DNA from 2 places in the Paenarthrobacter sp. NPDC018779 genome. Region 2 is predicted to be linked to the other one. Evidence: riboswitches for the same ligand, from Rfam matches in the RefSeq annotation. Region 2 holds a riboswitch; the other holds the start of a gene.

Region 1 (7,281 bases), on a different contig from region 2:
AAGGAGGCTCGCGCCGTCGTACTTCAACTCCGGCTTGGGCACGCCACCGAGGCGGGTGGCCCTGCCACCCGCCAGGATCACGGCGTTGAACTCCATCCGCACAGATTACCCGCCGGGCAGGAGCACAACAGAAATCGATCAGGCAGCGGATTCCGGCAAGAGGAACGGGTCCCAGTCCGGCGCAGGTTTCTCGAGTTCTTTGATCTGCCACATGGTTCCCGTGGGCGCGCCGGGCGTGAACCGAAGTTTCCAGCCCATCTCGGCGAGCGTCTGGTTGCTCTTGGCGTTATTGCATTTCAAGCACGCCGCAACCAGGTTTTCCCAGGAATCCGCGCCGCCCCTGGATTTGGGGTGGACGTGGTCTATGGTGTGCGCTGTCTTGCCGCAATAGGCGCAGCGGTGGCCGTCGCGGCGGAGCACCCCGCGGCGGCTCACAGCGGTGATCCTGTTGTACCGGGGACGGATGTAGCGGTTGAGAAGAATCACGGACGGACGTCCCAGAATCTCCTGTGGCCCGACGACAGGTTCGCCGCCTTCGGCCACTACGCTAGCTTTCCCAGTCAGCACAAGGACCAGCGCCCGGCGGAAGGTTACTACCGCCAGCGGTTCATATCCAGCATTCAGAACGAGTGTGCGCATGCACGTACCTCTTCACGGCCGCACCCGTCAGGGGCACGAGGGCCGGCTGCCCTCTGCATGTACGGGCTGTGGATCGACACCATAAGGGTAAGCACTTATATGCCGTATCAACGAATTTTCGGACCGGTTCCCGGGCGGTGTCGGCGAATGTTCATGTGCGGGACACCTTGCCTGGCCCTCCACGAGGGCCTAAAAGCTGAACGCCCCGCAGGAAATCCTGCGGGGCGTTCAAAGAAGCTGTATCAGCCGTTCACGCGGATGAAGACCGGGCCGGAGCCGACGTTCACGCTGAAGAGTGCGGTGGTGGATCCGTTCCATCCACCGTGCACTGCCATGCCGTTACCGACGTACACGGCGATGTGCGCCATTCCACCGTAACCACCGTTGGCGTAGTACGCGAGGTCGCCCGGCTGCGCTTCGGCGGCGCTGACGGTGCGGCCGAGGGAGAGGTAGCCGGCGGGCCAGTCGTGGAAGTTGATGCCCACGGCGGCCAGCGAGTTGGTCACCAGCATGGTGCAGTCCTGGGTCACGCCGAGCTGGGCGTAGGCTGCCGCGGCGATGGCAGCACCGAGGCCGCTGGACGCTGCCGGAGCCTTGGCGGCCGGGGCCGGGTTGCTGACGGCTACGGTGGCACTGGCGCCAGCAGTAGCAGTGGAGCCGGAGCCGGTTTTCGCTGCGGGCTTCTCAACTACGGGAGCCGGAGCCTCCACCGTGGTGACCACCGGGCTCTCGTAGGAGATGGCCACAGTGGAATCGGCAGCGATGGTGGACTGCGTGACTGCCTGGACATCAAGGGCCGTGGTGGCCGTGGACTCACGCTGGACGTTGGTGTCGGCGGCATTCGCAGCAACGCCACTGGTCAAGACCAGTCCTGAAGCGGCAGCGATCACAACTGCCTGGCGGCCGACGCCACCGGCGTTGTCACTGACAGCCTTCGCGATCACGGCAAGGGAGCTGGTCTTGGGGGCCTCAGCTCGGTGCCGTGCAACCTTGTGTGCACTGGTCATTTTTAATCTCTTTTCGTTTCCGCACGCGGTTGGGGCACGCACGGTTTGCGGGCAAGCCAGCACTTGGGGGGCATGCTGGCGTACCCCGAACGGGGTTTTAGCGGAGGGTGAAGAATGAAGACGTGCCGGTGGAAGCCACCGAGTGGAGCAAGGTTCCCTGGCTCGGGTTGAGAGCGCTGATCATCATGCCGTTGCCGACGTAGATGCCAACGTGTGCGCCGCCGTTCTGCATGACCAGGTCACCCGGCTGCGGCGTGCTGGTGGCCTTCATGGCAGTCCAGGCGTTGACGCGGGGAATGCTGATGCCGGCCTGGGCGTAAACCCACTGGGTGAAGCCGGAGCAGTCCCAGCCGTTGGGGGTGGTGCCGCCCCAAACGTAGGGGTGGCCGATGCCCGTGTAGGCGATCGCGGCGAGGCCGGAAGCTGCGGCGCTGGAGGCCGTTTCCTTGGCGTCGGAAGACTGTGCGGTGAGCGAGCCGGCGGCCTGGCTGCCAGTGGTCTGGTTGCCAGCTGTCTGGGAGCGCTGGGTGGTCTGCGACGCGCGCTGGACCTTCGGGGCTTCCTTGGTGGCCACGACGGGGCTCTCGAAGGAAACAGTGGCCGTCGGCTCTGCGGTGACAACCTCGGTGGTGAGGAGCTGCTGCGTGCTCGTCTCGGCCTTGGAAACATCGGTGTCCGCTGCCTGGGCCGGAAGGCCGACGCTGAGGACGAGGCCGGAGGCTGCGGCAAGAACTGCGGCCTGGCGGCCAACGGTTCCGGCATTCGCTGAAACAGCCTTCGAAAGAGTGTTCAACGGGTGAACCGTCTCGGCGCGGTGGCGCGCAGGGGTAGTGCGTGATGACACGTAGGTAGCCTCTCCCAATGCCTGCGAGGTGAGCTGTCGGATTCGGATGGGAGTCATCCGGCCACGCGCTTCGGGAAGCTTTGTGACTTAACCCCAAGGCCTTCTCTCGAAGACCAAAAGTGGTTCCCCCGCCCCTGCCAGACGAATTTTGCGAACGGACCTTGAGTGGTGGCAGAGCTAGGCAATCCACTCAAGTGCATCGGCCCCCTAAAAAGCCGATGCGCTTTAGACGGTACAACAGTTGAACACGAATGTCACATTCAGGTCACGGGGTGTGTCGCGAATGCGAGAGACGACCATCGACTTTGCTTAGAGCCAGCCCATGGGGTCCACGACTTCGCCGTTGACCTGGACCTCGAAGTGCAGGTGGCAGCCCGTGGAGGCGCCCGTGGTGCCGCTCAGGGCAACCACGTCACCGCGGTTGACAGTCTGGCCAACCTTCACGTTGAACGACGACAGGTGGTTGTACGTGGTTTCAAGGCCGTTGCCGTGATCCACTACAACGCGGTTGCCTCCGCCGTACTCGTGCCACCCTGCGAACGTGACCTTGCCGGCTGCTGCAGCGTGGACCTGGGTTCCGCACTGCGCAACGAAGTCCTGGCCGCGGTGGAAGTCGCCGGTGCCGCCGGTCAGCGGGCTGACCCGGTATCCGAACGGAGAAGCGGTGGTCAGCGTGTCCAGCGGGCTGCCAAGGGTTCCTTTGGAGGAACTGGCCTGGATGCTGCCGACGGACTGGGCGCTGAGCAGCTGCTTGAGCTTGCCGTCGGGATCGGCCTTGGTGGCCACCGCCGCGCGGCTGAAGTCGATTTTGGCCGACGCTTCCGCGGAAACCTCAGGCTGGCTGCCACCGGAGACGGCCAGGGCAGCTTCTGTTTGGCCCGACTCGGAGGTGGCCATGACGGGGCTTGTGGCCGGCAGACCGACAGTGAGGGCAAGGCCGGTGGCGGCAAGAGCCACTCCGGCTTTCTGCCCTACGCCACTGGCTGCGGCGAAATCGGCAACCTGGCGCAACGGGCTCTTACGGCGGCGCACCTGACGCTGGGTGTCGCGGGGCCGGATCTCCGTTACGACGCGGGCTGGCCGCAGCTCAGCAGCGGGGCCGGACGCGCGTCGGCGGCCCCTGACGTTCTGCGATGTCAAACTCTGTTCCTCTCTTGAAAGCCTGCGAAGTTAGCTGTCGGATTCGGATCAGAGAGTGCAAAGACCCGGCCCGCACGCAGCGCATACGGCACACAGGTATCCCGGAGGAAATTGCGTAAGTAGGCACTGCTGCTGCGGACTTCACCCCAAGGCTGCTTCTTCAGGCAGCCGATTGTGGTTCCCCCGCCTCTGCCAGTAGTGGATAACACCCCTGATCTGCTGGCAGAGCTCGGCTCCAGATCAGGTAACGCTTTGGTATCGGCGCTAGTAGATAACTATAGGGGATTAAAGCCTTCGGTAATAAATTCGTTATCTTCCGGCGGCGCCGCTTTCAGGGGCGGGCCCTTAGCACCTTTCGGCGGAAACTGCAGGTCACGCCGTTCCACCCGACTCTGGTAGTGAGATCAGACACTCCGGCCGGGGACACAAGTGAGGCACCCATCCTTTTCGGGAGAGGTGCCTCGAAAGTCCTACGTTCAGCCAACCGCCACGAAGACGTGGGCAGCAACTTCGGGGGGCAGTTCCAGGGCGCCCTCGATGCCGGGGACGCGGACGGAGATGTACTCCCCTACCCGCGCCAACGAAACTGCCGCGCCCGGACGGATCCCGCCTTCATCGAGTTGAGTCAGGAGCTCGGGCTCAACCTGGATGGGTTCGGCCAACCTGCTCACCACAACCCGTGAGTCCGTGGCGTAGCCGTCCATGGCCTGGATGAGGTTGACGTCGCCCTTCAAGGAGATCTGGCTGGTCCGCCCACCGAGTGCTTCCAGGCCCGGGATCGGGTTTCCATAGGGTGACTCGGTGGGGTGCTCAAGCAACTCGTACAGCCGGCGTTCAACCCGCTCACTCATCACGTGCTCCCAGCGGCAGGCCTCGTCGTGGACATAGGCCCAGTCCAGGCCGATCACATCGGCCAGGAGGCGCTCGGCCAGGCGGTGCTTGCGCATCACCTCGGTGGCCCGCTTCCGGCCAATCTCGGTCAACTCCAGATGGCGGTCATTGGAAACGACCACCAGGCCATCGCGCTCCATGCGGCCGATGGTCTGGGAAACAGTGGGACCGGAATGGCGCAGGCGCTCGGCAATGCGGGCCCGAAGAGCAACGATGTTCTCTTCTTCAAGCTCCAAAATGGTCCGAAGATACATCTCAGTGGTATCGATCAGATCCGTCATCCAGCTCAGCTCTCCTCGAACGCAGTTCTCGCGTAGTGTCCACCGTACCGCGTCCAGACGAGGCGGCCGGTCCCGTGGCGCCGCCCCATGACGCCTCCTCCAGCTTAGCTTATTTGGAATTACTCTGAATAATCCCCCTTCGCCTTCCTGCGCACCCGGACGGCACCGTTCCACGTGGCGGACTATGACAACCGCAGGTTCCTGCCCGCGCGCCACGTCAGGCAGAATTGGGGTGTCGAAGGAGCAGTTGATGCCACCTGCCACGACCCATCTTTGACCGATACCCATTGGAGCCACCCGTGAGCGACAACAGCATCACCATTCCCGCCGACCTGCTGCCCAAGGACGGACGCTTCGGCGCAGGACCGTCCAAGGTCCGCCCGGAGCAGGTCGAAGCCCTGTCCGCCGCGGCCACCACCATCCTTGGCACGTCCCACCGCCAGGCACCGGTGAAGAACCTCGTGGGGTCCGTCCGGGAAGGCCTCAGCACTTTCTTCCGCGCCCCGGAGGGCTACGAAGTTGTTCTCGGCGTCGGCGGCTCCACGGCGTTCTGGGATGTCGCGGCGTTCGGCCTGGTGGAGAACAAGGCCCAGCACCTCTCCTTCGGCGAGTTCGGCTCCAAGTTCGCGGCGGCCACCAACAAGGCTCCCTTCCTGGACGCCTCCTCCATCATCAAGTCCGAGCCGGGCACCCGTCCGTCGCCGCAGGCCGAGGCAGGCGTGGACGTCTATGCGTGGCCACAGAACGAGACGTCCACCGGCGTCGCGGCTCCGGTCAAGCGCGTCGAAGGCGCCGATGAGGGCTCGCTGGTCCTGGTGGACGCAACCTCCGCTGCCGGCGGCTTGGACGTGGACGTCGCGGAATCGGACGTCTACTACTTCGCCCCGCAGAAGAACTTCGCTTCCGACGGCGGTCTGTGGCTGGGCCTCTTCTCCCCCGCTGCGCTGGAGCGCGCTGCCCGGGTGAAGGCCAGCGGCCGCTGGATCCCCGACTTCCTGGACCTGCAGACGGCGATCGACAACTCCAAGCTGAACCAGACCTACAACACGCCGTCGTTGTCCACGTTGGTCACGCTGGACGCCCAGGTGCAGTGGCTCAACAGCAACGGTGGCCTGGACTTCGCCAGCAAGCGCACGGCGGACTCCGCCAGCCGCGTGTACTCCTGGGCTGAGGCCTCCGAATACGCCACGCCGTTCGTGGCCAACGCCGAGGAACGCTCCAACGTGATCGCCACCATCGACTTCGACGATTCGATCGACGCGGCGGCCATTGCCAAGGTGCTGCGGGCCAATGGTGTGGTGGACACCGAGCCCTACCGCAAGCTGGGCCGCAACCAGCTCCGGATCGCCACGTTCGTGGCCATCGAACCGGACGACGTTTCGGCACTGCTCGCCAGCATCGACTACGTGGTTGGTGAACTGAAGAAGTAAACACCATCAGCGGCCGCAGGGCCGGAAACACTGAAAGGCGCCTGCCGGAATGGTTCTTCCGGCAGGCGCCTTTGTGTGTCTTCAGTTGTTGCTAGTCGTATTGCCCGGAGTGGTCCGCGTCGTCGACGGCGTCCCCGGTTTCTCCCGAATCGTCATCCGCGTCGCCATCGCCCTGGGCATCGTCCTCGGCCGCTTTGACCGTTTCCTCGGTGACGTCTTCCTCGGTCTCTTCAACCAACGGCGTCTCGTCCTCCGGCCGCACCCGTTTGGCCCACGGCACCCATTCCGGCGCGAGGATGGAGTCCTCGGACGGCAGGAGCCCCAGCTCGCTGACCGTGACGATCTTGGACCGGGAGTTGCGGGTGACCACCGCATACCACTGCCAGCCGCCGTAACCTGCCAGCTTCGATTCGAAGAGGTGGGTCACTACCCGGTCGCCTTCCGATTTGGCTCCGAGGTGCGCACCTACTTCCCCACGGCTGGCAATGCCTTCCACGGCCTGGCGGGCGACGTCGACGGCGGCAGCCAGGTAGGAGTCCGGCTTGCCGGTGCGCCATACGGGAACGCCGGCGCGCGGCTTGGGGGCCGCGGCCTTGGTTTCAGCGGGCTTCCGCCCGGGAACATCCCTGCTGGCAGGAGCGTCCCCGTTTGCAGGAGCCTCGGCAACGGGGAGGGCAGGGGTTTCCTGCGTGCCTTCCCCGGCCTCTATATCCCGTGCGGATTCCGATGTCATGGCGTTCCTAGGCTTCCAGCTCGTCGGCAACCTTGCGCAGCGCCATTCCGATCGCCTTGGCCTTGTTGCCTTCCGGATACTTACCCGAGGACAACGTACCGGACAGATTGTCCAGGACGGTGACCAGGTCCTGGACCAGCGGTGCCAGGTCGCGGGCGTTCATGCGCTTGGCCTTGGCGATTGAGGGGGTTTTGTCCAAGACGCGCAAGCCCAGCGCCTGGGCGCCGCGGCGGCCGTCGGCAACGCCGAACTCCACGCGCGTACCGGCCTTCAGCTCGGTGACCCCTGCGGGCAGGGACGTCTTGGGCAGGAAAAC
Region 2 (7,281 bases):
GGCTGTGCTGCCGCCCCCGGCTCCGAAGCCCCCGGCTCCGGGGAAGCCGCCTGCGGCCGCATCCTGTGCACCGTTCGTTGCGTCGGGAACTGCTGCGTCGGGAACCGTTCCGTCGGGAAGCGTGCTGCCCGAGGGTGCTTCGCCAAGACCGGTAGCCCCGCCCAGCCCGTTTTGGGCGCTGCCGAAGTCGCGGTTCCGGCCGTCGCTTCCGGTCCTCGCGCCGAAGCCGCCGCTGGCCGCACCGGCAGGTCCCGACGTCGGAATGGAACCCGAATGCGGGGTCCCGGCGGTGGCAACGGTCCAAGCCCCGGTACCCAGGCCGCCGGCCAGAAGGGACACCACCACGACGGCGGCCGCGGGCAGGCGTCGTAGCGTGCCCTTGAGCGCGGAGGCACCGAGTCGGTCCACCCGGAGCAGCAGGGCTACCGCCGCGAGGACGCCGAGGACCACAACGAGGATGCGGAGCCAGGGCAGCCACGTCGCATCCCGTCCCAGCAGCACGGCCGACCAAAGAGCGCTGCCCAGCACCACAACGGCAAGGATGATCCGCGCGGCCCAGGAGTCGCGGCCGCGCCACAGCTCGACGCAGCCAATGCCGATCAGCGCAGCGATGGCCGGTGCAAGCGCCACGGCGTAGTAGGGGTGGACGATGCCGCTCATGAAGCTGAAGATTCCAGCCGTGACCACCAACCAGCCGCCCCACATCAGGAGGGCAGCCCTGCTCCGGGAAGTGCGGACTTCGCGGCGGGTGAACCACAGTCCGGCCACCAGGAGGATGAGGGCCGCCGGGAGCAACCAGGAAACTTCGCCGCCGAAGCTTGTGCCGAACATGCGGCCCAGGCCGGCTGCGCCACCGAATCCGGCATTGCCGCCCATGCCTCCGCCGCCGCCGGGTATGCCGCCACCGGCTCCGCCTTCGCCAGATCCGGTGATACGGCCCAGGCCGTTGTAGCCGAACGTGAGTTCAAGGAAGCTGTTGCCCTCGGACCCTGCCATGTAGGGCCGTGCCGAGGCGGGGGTCAGCTGGAAGATCGCGATGTACGTCCCGGCAACAGCCACGATTCCCGCTGCGGCTGCAAGGAGGTGCAGGATCCTGTTGCGGAGCGTGGTGGGAGCTGCCCACAGATACGCGAGCGCCAGTCCGGGAACAATCAGGAAGCCTTGGAGCATCTTGCTCAGGAAGGCCAACCCAACCACGGCACCCGCCGCGGCAAGCCACTTCCAGCCCGCCTTCTCGATGGCCCGCGTTGTCAGGTAGGCGGCCAGCACCAGGCACAGCGTGAGCATGGCGTCCGGGTTGTTGAACCTGAACATCAGTGCTGCCACCGGGGTCAGAGCCAGCGCGCCACCGGCGATGAGGCCCGCCGCGGGTCCCGCCACCCGCTTGATCGCCAGGTACAAAAGCCCGACGGCGGCCACTCCCATGAGTGCCTCCGGGACCAGCATGCTGGTGGGGGAGAAGCCGAAGACCCTGCCCACGAGCGCGGGAATCCAGAGGGAAGCCGGTGGCTTGTCCACGGTGATGGCGTTGCCGGCGTCGAGCGAGCCGAAGAACAAGGCCGTCCAGTCCTTGGCGCCGGCCTGGATGGCGGCGGCGTAGAAGGAATTGCCGTAGCCCGTGGCCGCGAGGTTCCAGAGGTAGAGGAAGGCAGTAGCCACCAGGAGCCCGGCGGCTGAGGGGCGGACCCAGCGAGCCTGCCGGCCGAACGCCAGGCGCTGCAACCGTGATTTGGTCTGCTGGGTGGCCACAGGTTCCGCTGCGGCGGCCGTGCCTGGTTGGAGGGCGGTGATCACTTTGCTGCCACCTCCGTGGCCTGGTCGGGCGTCGCTGCTTGCGTAGGGCGGCGGAACACCCACAACCGGAACAGCAGGAACCGGGCCACCGTTGCGGTGAGGTTCGCCCCAACCACGGTTGCCACCTCAACCCAGCGGTCCGGCGTCGTGCTTCCATGCACCAGGGCGAGCGCACCGGAGGTGAGCGCCAAGCCGATGCCGAACACGATCAGCCCTTCGAAGTGGTGCCGTGCGTGGTTGCCGCCGTGGATGCCGAACGTGAAGCGGCGGTTGGCGGCGGTGTTTGCCACGGCGGTGATGATGAGCGCCAGGAAGTTGGCGAGCTGCGGGTCCATGAAACCGCGGCAGAACAGGAAGATCACCAGGTAGGCCACGGTGGACACGGCACCGATGAATCCGAAGCGCACAAGTTGCCCGAACAGGCTGGTGCGCGGCGTGGCCTCGGAGGTCCGTGAGGAAGCGGGGAGTGGTCCGCGGGCCAGGGCGGCACGAAGTTCGGGAACGGGGATGCGGCCGGTGACCAGGTCGCGCGTCAGGCGCGCCATTCCGCGGAGGTCGGCCAGTGCGGTACGTACGATGTCGACGCTTGAGTTGGGATCGTCGGTCCAGTCCACGGGGACTTCATGGACGCGGAGTCCGCAGCGTTCGGCGAGGACCAGCAGTTCGGTGTCGAAGAACCAGGCGTTGTCCAGCGTGTGGGGGAGGATCTGGTGGGCTACGTCCGCGCGGATGGCCTTGAAGCCGCACTGCGCGTCGGAGAACCGTGCACCCATGACGGTGTGCAGGAGGACGTTGTAGCTGCGGGACACGAATTCGCGCTTCGGTCCACGGACTACCCGGGAGTTGCGGGAAAGCCGGGTGCCGATGGCCAAGTCCGAGTGCCCGGAGATCAGCGGGGCCAGCAGTGGGGCCAGGGCGGCGAGGTCGGTGGAGAGATCCACGTCCATGTAGGCCAGCACGGGGGAAGGCGACGCGAGCCAGACCTGACGGAGGGCGTTGCCCCTGCCCTTTTCCTCGAAGCGCATGACGGCAATTTCGGGGAGTTCGCGGGCCAGTCGCTCGGCGATCTTCAGGGTGTTGTCCGTGCTTGCATTGTCCGCCACCGTGATGCGGAAGGAATGCGGGAAAGTGTCCACGAGGTGTCCGTGCAGGCGGCGCAGGCATTCCTCCAGGTCCGTTTCCTCGTTGTGGACGGGAACGGTGACGTCCAGGACGGGAACTGTGGTCCGGGTGTCCACGCGAGAGCGCCGCATCTGCCGGTGGGGCAAGGCAGGAGCGGCGGAGTGCCCCGCATGGGCGGGGTTCGGCAGCGCACTGGTGGCTGGATCTATGAGCGTCATGCATCCAGAGTGGAGCCGCCGATTGTGAGGGCTTTAGGCGGAAGCTGTGACGGGACTGTGTAACTTGGTTGGACGGAAACGTCGCCCGCGCGGCGGCCAGTGGAACGCGAACACCTTGGCGTGGGGACGCGAAAAGCCGCCCCCGGTCCCGCCGTGCGCATCAGTTGGGGTTGCTGCGAACGGCGGGAACAGGAGCGGCTATCGGGAAGCCTCCGGGCTTAGTACCAGTTGTTGGCCAAGTGGAAGGCAAGGGCGGCGGACGGCGAACCGTAGCGTTCCTTGATGTAGTTCAGGCCCCACTTGATCTGGGTCTGGTAGTTGGTCTGCCAGTCAGCGCCTGCCGTAGCCATCTTGGAAGCAGGGAGGGACTGGACAATGCCGTAAGCGCCACTGGAAGCATTGGTGGCAGTGGTCCGCCAGTTGGATTCCTTTTCCCACAGCGTGTTGAGGGCGGTCATTTCGCCCGGGCCCCAGCCGTAGTTGGCCAGGATGCTGGCGGCATAGGCCTTGGCTGCTGCGGGGTCGTCGATTGCCTTGGGGGCAGCTGCGGCGGCTGCAGCTGCTGCTGCCGCCTTGTCAGCGGCGGCCTTTGCTGCGGCGTCGGCGGCGGCTTTCTCAGCTGCGGCCTGTGCAGCGGCAGCCTGGTCGGCTGCGGCCTTCTCTGCGGCAGCCTTGTCTGCAGCTGCCTTGTCGGCGGCGGCCTTCTCAGCTGCTGCCTTTGCGGCCGCGGCCTGGTCCGCTGCGGCCTTGGCCGACGCTGCACGATCAGCGGCAGCCTTTTCCGCAGCTGCGTCTGAAGCAGCATTGGCCTTCGGGTCAGACTGTACGGCGGCTTGGGTCTGTGCGGCCTGGCTCAGTTCCGGCAGGTTGAACGCGGCGTTGGCGGCTTGTCCCAGCGAAGCGACGCCGAGTGCGGCGGCAACAACACCTGCTACGACCGACATGCGGTGGCCGGCCTTGCCCTGGCGCGCGGCGTTCTTCAGAACGGCCTGCGACTTGGTCAGGGGAGCATCGTTTTCGTCGCGATGACGCGCGGAATGGCGCGTCTGATCCTTGAATTCAGACATGTGTGATTACCTCTCAGCGCCTGCGGAGTTAGCTGTCGGGTTCGGATGAGGTCATCCGGCCGCGCGCGTAGCTGCGGCTTCACCCCAAGGGCCGGCGCAATGCCTGGCCCGGAGACTCTGGGTCCCCCGTCTCTGCCTCGATGAGAACGGAACTCCGGGAAGTGGCAGAGCTCGGCGCATCCCGGGTGCGGGCCTCTTGGGGCGACCCACCCTTTCGACGGTACAGGAGGATTTCGCTTAAGTCACATTTAGGTAACAGAGATCACGACGCCGGTGCGTCGCCTTGCCGGTTTCGTTACACCCGTTCGCTACTCACCGAGGGGAGGCGCAAGGCGAACTCCGTGCGCCCCGGTTTTGAGGTGACTTCGACGCTGCCACCGTGCGCTCCAACGATGGATTCGACGATTGAGAGTCCCAGCCCGGAGGTCCCTTCGGAGCCCGACCGTGCAGCGTCAGCCCGGGCAAAACGGGAGAAGATGCGGCCTTGGAAATCCGCGGGAATGCCGGGTCCATTGTCCGTCACGGTGACCACTGCACTCCCGTCCGCGCTCAGCATCACGCCGGTGACCACAGTGGTGCCAGGATCGGTGTGCTTGCGTGCGTTGGACAGCAGGTTGGCGAGCACCTGATGAAGTTGAGTGCCATCGCCACGGACCGTAATGGGCTCATCCGGAAGCTTGAGCTGCCACACGTGGTCCGGGGCCATGACTTTCTCGTCCGTCACGGTTTCGATGACCAACTGCGTCAGGTCCACGTCCGTGACCTTCAAGGGCTGCCCTTCGTCCAAACGGGCCAGGAGCAGCAAATCCTCCACCAGCGTGCTCATCCGCTCCGATTGGCTCTGGACGCGCGCCAGCGACTTGCGGCCATCCTCGGTGAAATTCTCGGTCATCCGCAGCATCTCGGTGTAACCCCGGATGGCTGTAAGGGGCGTACGGAGCTCGTGGGAGGCGTCGGCAACGAATTGCCGTACCTTGGTTTCACTTTCCTGCCTGGCTTCGAGGGCGCTGGCAACGTTGTTCAGCATTTGGTTGAGGGCGTAGCCCACGCTGCCTACTTCGGTGCCAGGGTGGGAGGCCGACGGGGGTACGCGCACCGCAAGCGCTACCTCGCCGGCGTCGAGAGGCAGGCGGGAAACCTTGGTGGCCACCTCGGACAGTTGCTCCAGCGGCCGCATGGTCCGCCGGATGATGACCGTGCCGGCCAGCCCGATCAGTACCAGACCGCCCAGCGATACGAACACCATGGTCCAGACGAGGGACGCTTCGGTGCTCTGCTTGTCAGCCAGCGGCAGGCCTGTCACGATCACGTCCCCGTAGGGCATCTTGACCGCCACCAGCCGGTAGTCGCCGTTGGAGAGCGAACGGTCCACGGGTCGGTTGTCCAAGGGGAGGTCCAAGAGGACCTGGTTGTCTTCGGCGGAGAGGGCCGCACGGTTTCCTGAAGCGTCAATGAGCCCGGCGCTACTGACGGTTGACCCGCTGATCCGCGCATTCAGGGTTCCGGCGCCCTGCCCACGGGCTTCGAGGGGGTCCGGCCGGCCGTTCGGGAAGCTGGAGGGTGGCCTGCCGAAATCAGTTGCGCGGCTGGACGCCTGCTCCAATTGCTTGTCCAACTGACGGTTGAACACCATGTCCATGGACGCATAGCTGACTACGCCCACCGCCCCGCAGATGGCAACGAGCAGTGCCATGGCTACGAGCACCAGGCGGGTCCGCAAATGCCAGGTGGATGGGTCCAGCCAACTCCGCTGCGTCTTCCTGGCGACCCCTGAGAGTGTGGTCAAGGCTTAGTCCGCGGGCTTGATGACGTAGCCTGCGCCACGCACGGTGTGGATCATGGGCGGGTGGTTGGCCTCGATCTTCTTGCGCAGGTAGGAGATGTAGAGTTCCACGATGTTCGCCTGCCCGCCGAAGTCGTAGTCCCACACGCGGTCGAGGATCTGGGCCTTGCTGACCACACGTTTGGGGTTCTCCATGAGGTAGCGCAGGAGCTCGAACTGGGTTGCCGTGAGGGCGATGTCCTCGCCGGCCCGGGTTACCTCGCGGGTGTCCACGTTCAGGGTCAGGTCGCCCACTACGAGTTCTGCGGTGTCCATGGCGGCAACACCGGAACGCTGCACCAAGCGGTGAAGGCGCAGCAGCACTTCTTCCATGCTGAACGGCTTGGTCACATAGTCGTCACCGCCCGCAGCCAGGCCAACGATTCGGTCCTGGACAGCGTCCTTGGCGGTGAGGAAAAGGGCGGGGACCTCCGGGGCGAACGCGCGGATCCGATTCAGGACCTCGACGCCATCGAATCCGGGAAGCATGACGTCCAGCACCAGGACGTCCGGGCGGAAGTCTTTGGCGAGCTTCACGGCCTCGGGTCCGTCGGCGGCCACGGCGACGGACCAGCCGGCCATGCGGAGGCCCATGCTCATGAGCTCGGCAAGGCTCGGCTCGTCGTCCACCACCAGGGCGCGGATGGGGGAGCCGTCCGGGTGGGAGAGCTGGGGAAGGTTGTTGGTCATGGAGTGCGGGGATGCCATGTGACAACTCTCCAATCTGCTGGTTTGCCGGCGCTTTGCCGGTCCTGTGAGGACCCTGTGAAGTCAACACTAGCGAGGTGGGAGTCCTGAAACACGTGAATCCACAGGTCACAGGAGGGACTGCTCCTCAACACAGCTTCCGCACAGCCAGGCAGCAGACTCTGGGGCCTAAGAGGACCATCAACCCCATCTGGAGAACACCATGAACCAGCAGCAGCGCCCCGAAGACCCCACGTCCCCGGCCCCGCAGGGCACCACCCAGCCCGGCGGAACCCGGCCATCGGCGGGGTGGGGAGCTCCGCCGTCGGACCCTTCCGCAGCCGAAAACGGATGGGGAGCTCCGGCGTCGAACACCAACGGCTGGGGCGCTCCGCCCGCGAACGGCTGGGGCACCTCCCTTCCCGGCAAGGACAAGGGAACCCTGCTGAGCCGGTGGACGCTCAAGCGGACCCTCATCGTGGCCGGCGTTGCCGTGGTTGTCGCCGCAGGAACGGCCGCGGGTTTCTACTCCTTGGGTAACGCCGGCTCGGCAGATGCGGCCAATCTTCCA

The links. Region 2 has a riboswitch for cyclic di-AMP ahead of ACH488_RS09650 (hypothetical protein). Riboswitches for the same ligand answer to the same signal wherever they lie in the genome.
Region 1: it holds a riboswitch for cyclic di-AMP, as region 2 does, so the genes downstream of both, ACH488_RS07035 (M23 family metallopeptidase) here and ACH488_RS09650 (hypothetical protein) in region 2, are expected to answer to the same signal.

The regions. Positions count from the first base shown of each region.
Region 1 covers NZ_JBIRZS010000004.1:163,380-170,660, forward strand. The annotation lists gene ACH488_RS07015 (NTP transferase domain-containing protein) at 1-96, opposite strand, end outside; gene ACH488_RS07020 (HNH endonuclease) at 139-639, opposite strand; gene ACH488_RS07025 (NlpC/P60 family protein) at 882-1,646, opposite strand; gene ACH488_RS07030 (C40 family peptidase) at 1,744-2,490, opposite strand; cyclic di-AMP (ydaO/yuaA leader) riboswitch at 2,495-2,660, opposite strand; gene ACH488_RS07035 (M23 family metallopeptidase) at 2,800-3,630, opposite strand; cyclic di-AMP (ydaO/yuaA leader) riboswitch at 3,635-3,875, opposite strand; gene ACH488_RS07040 (metal-dependent transcriptional regulator) at 4,107-4,802, opposite strand; gene serC (phosphoserine transaminase) at 5,102-6,232, shown strand; gene ACH488_RS07050 (DUF3027 domain-containing protein) at 6,324-6,965, opposite strand; gene ACH488_RS07055 (cold-shock protein) at 6,973-7,281, opposite strand, start outside.
Region 2 covers NZ_JBIRZS010000006.1:167,070-174,350, forward strand. The annotation lists gene ACH488_RS09640 (ArnT family glycosyltransferase) at 1-1,794, opposite strand, end outside; gene ACH488_RS09645 (glycosyltransferase) at 1,791-3,134, opposite strand; gene ACH488_RS09650 (hypothetical protein) at 3,353-4,201, opposite strand; cyclic di-AMP (ydaO/yuaA leader) riboswitch at 4,205-4,388, opposite strand; gene ACH488_RS09655 (ATP-binding protein) at 4,497-5,987, opposite strand; gene ACH488_RS09660 (response regulator transcription factor) at 5,991-6,731, opposite strand; gene ACH488_RS09665 (hypothetical protein) at 6,934-7,281, shown strand, end outside.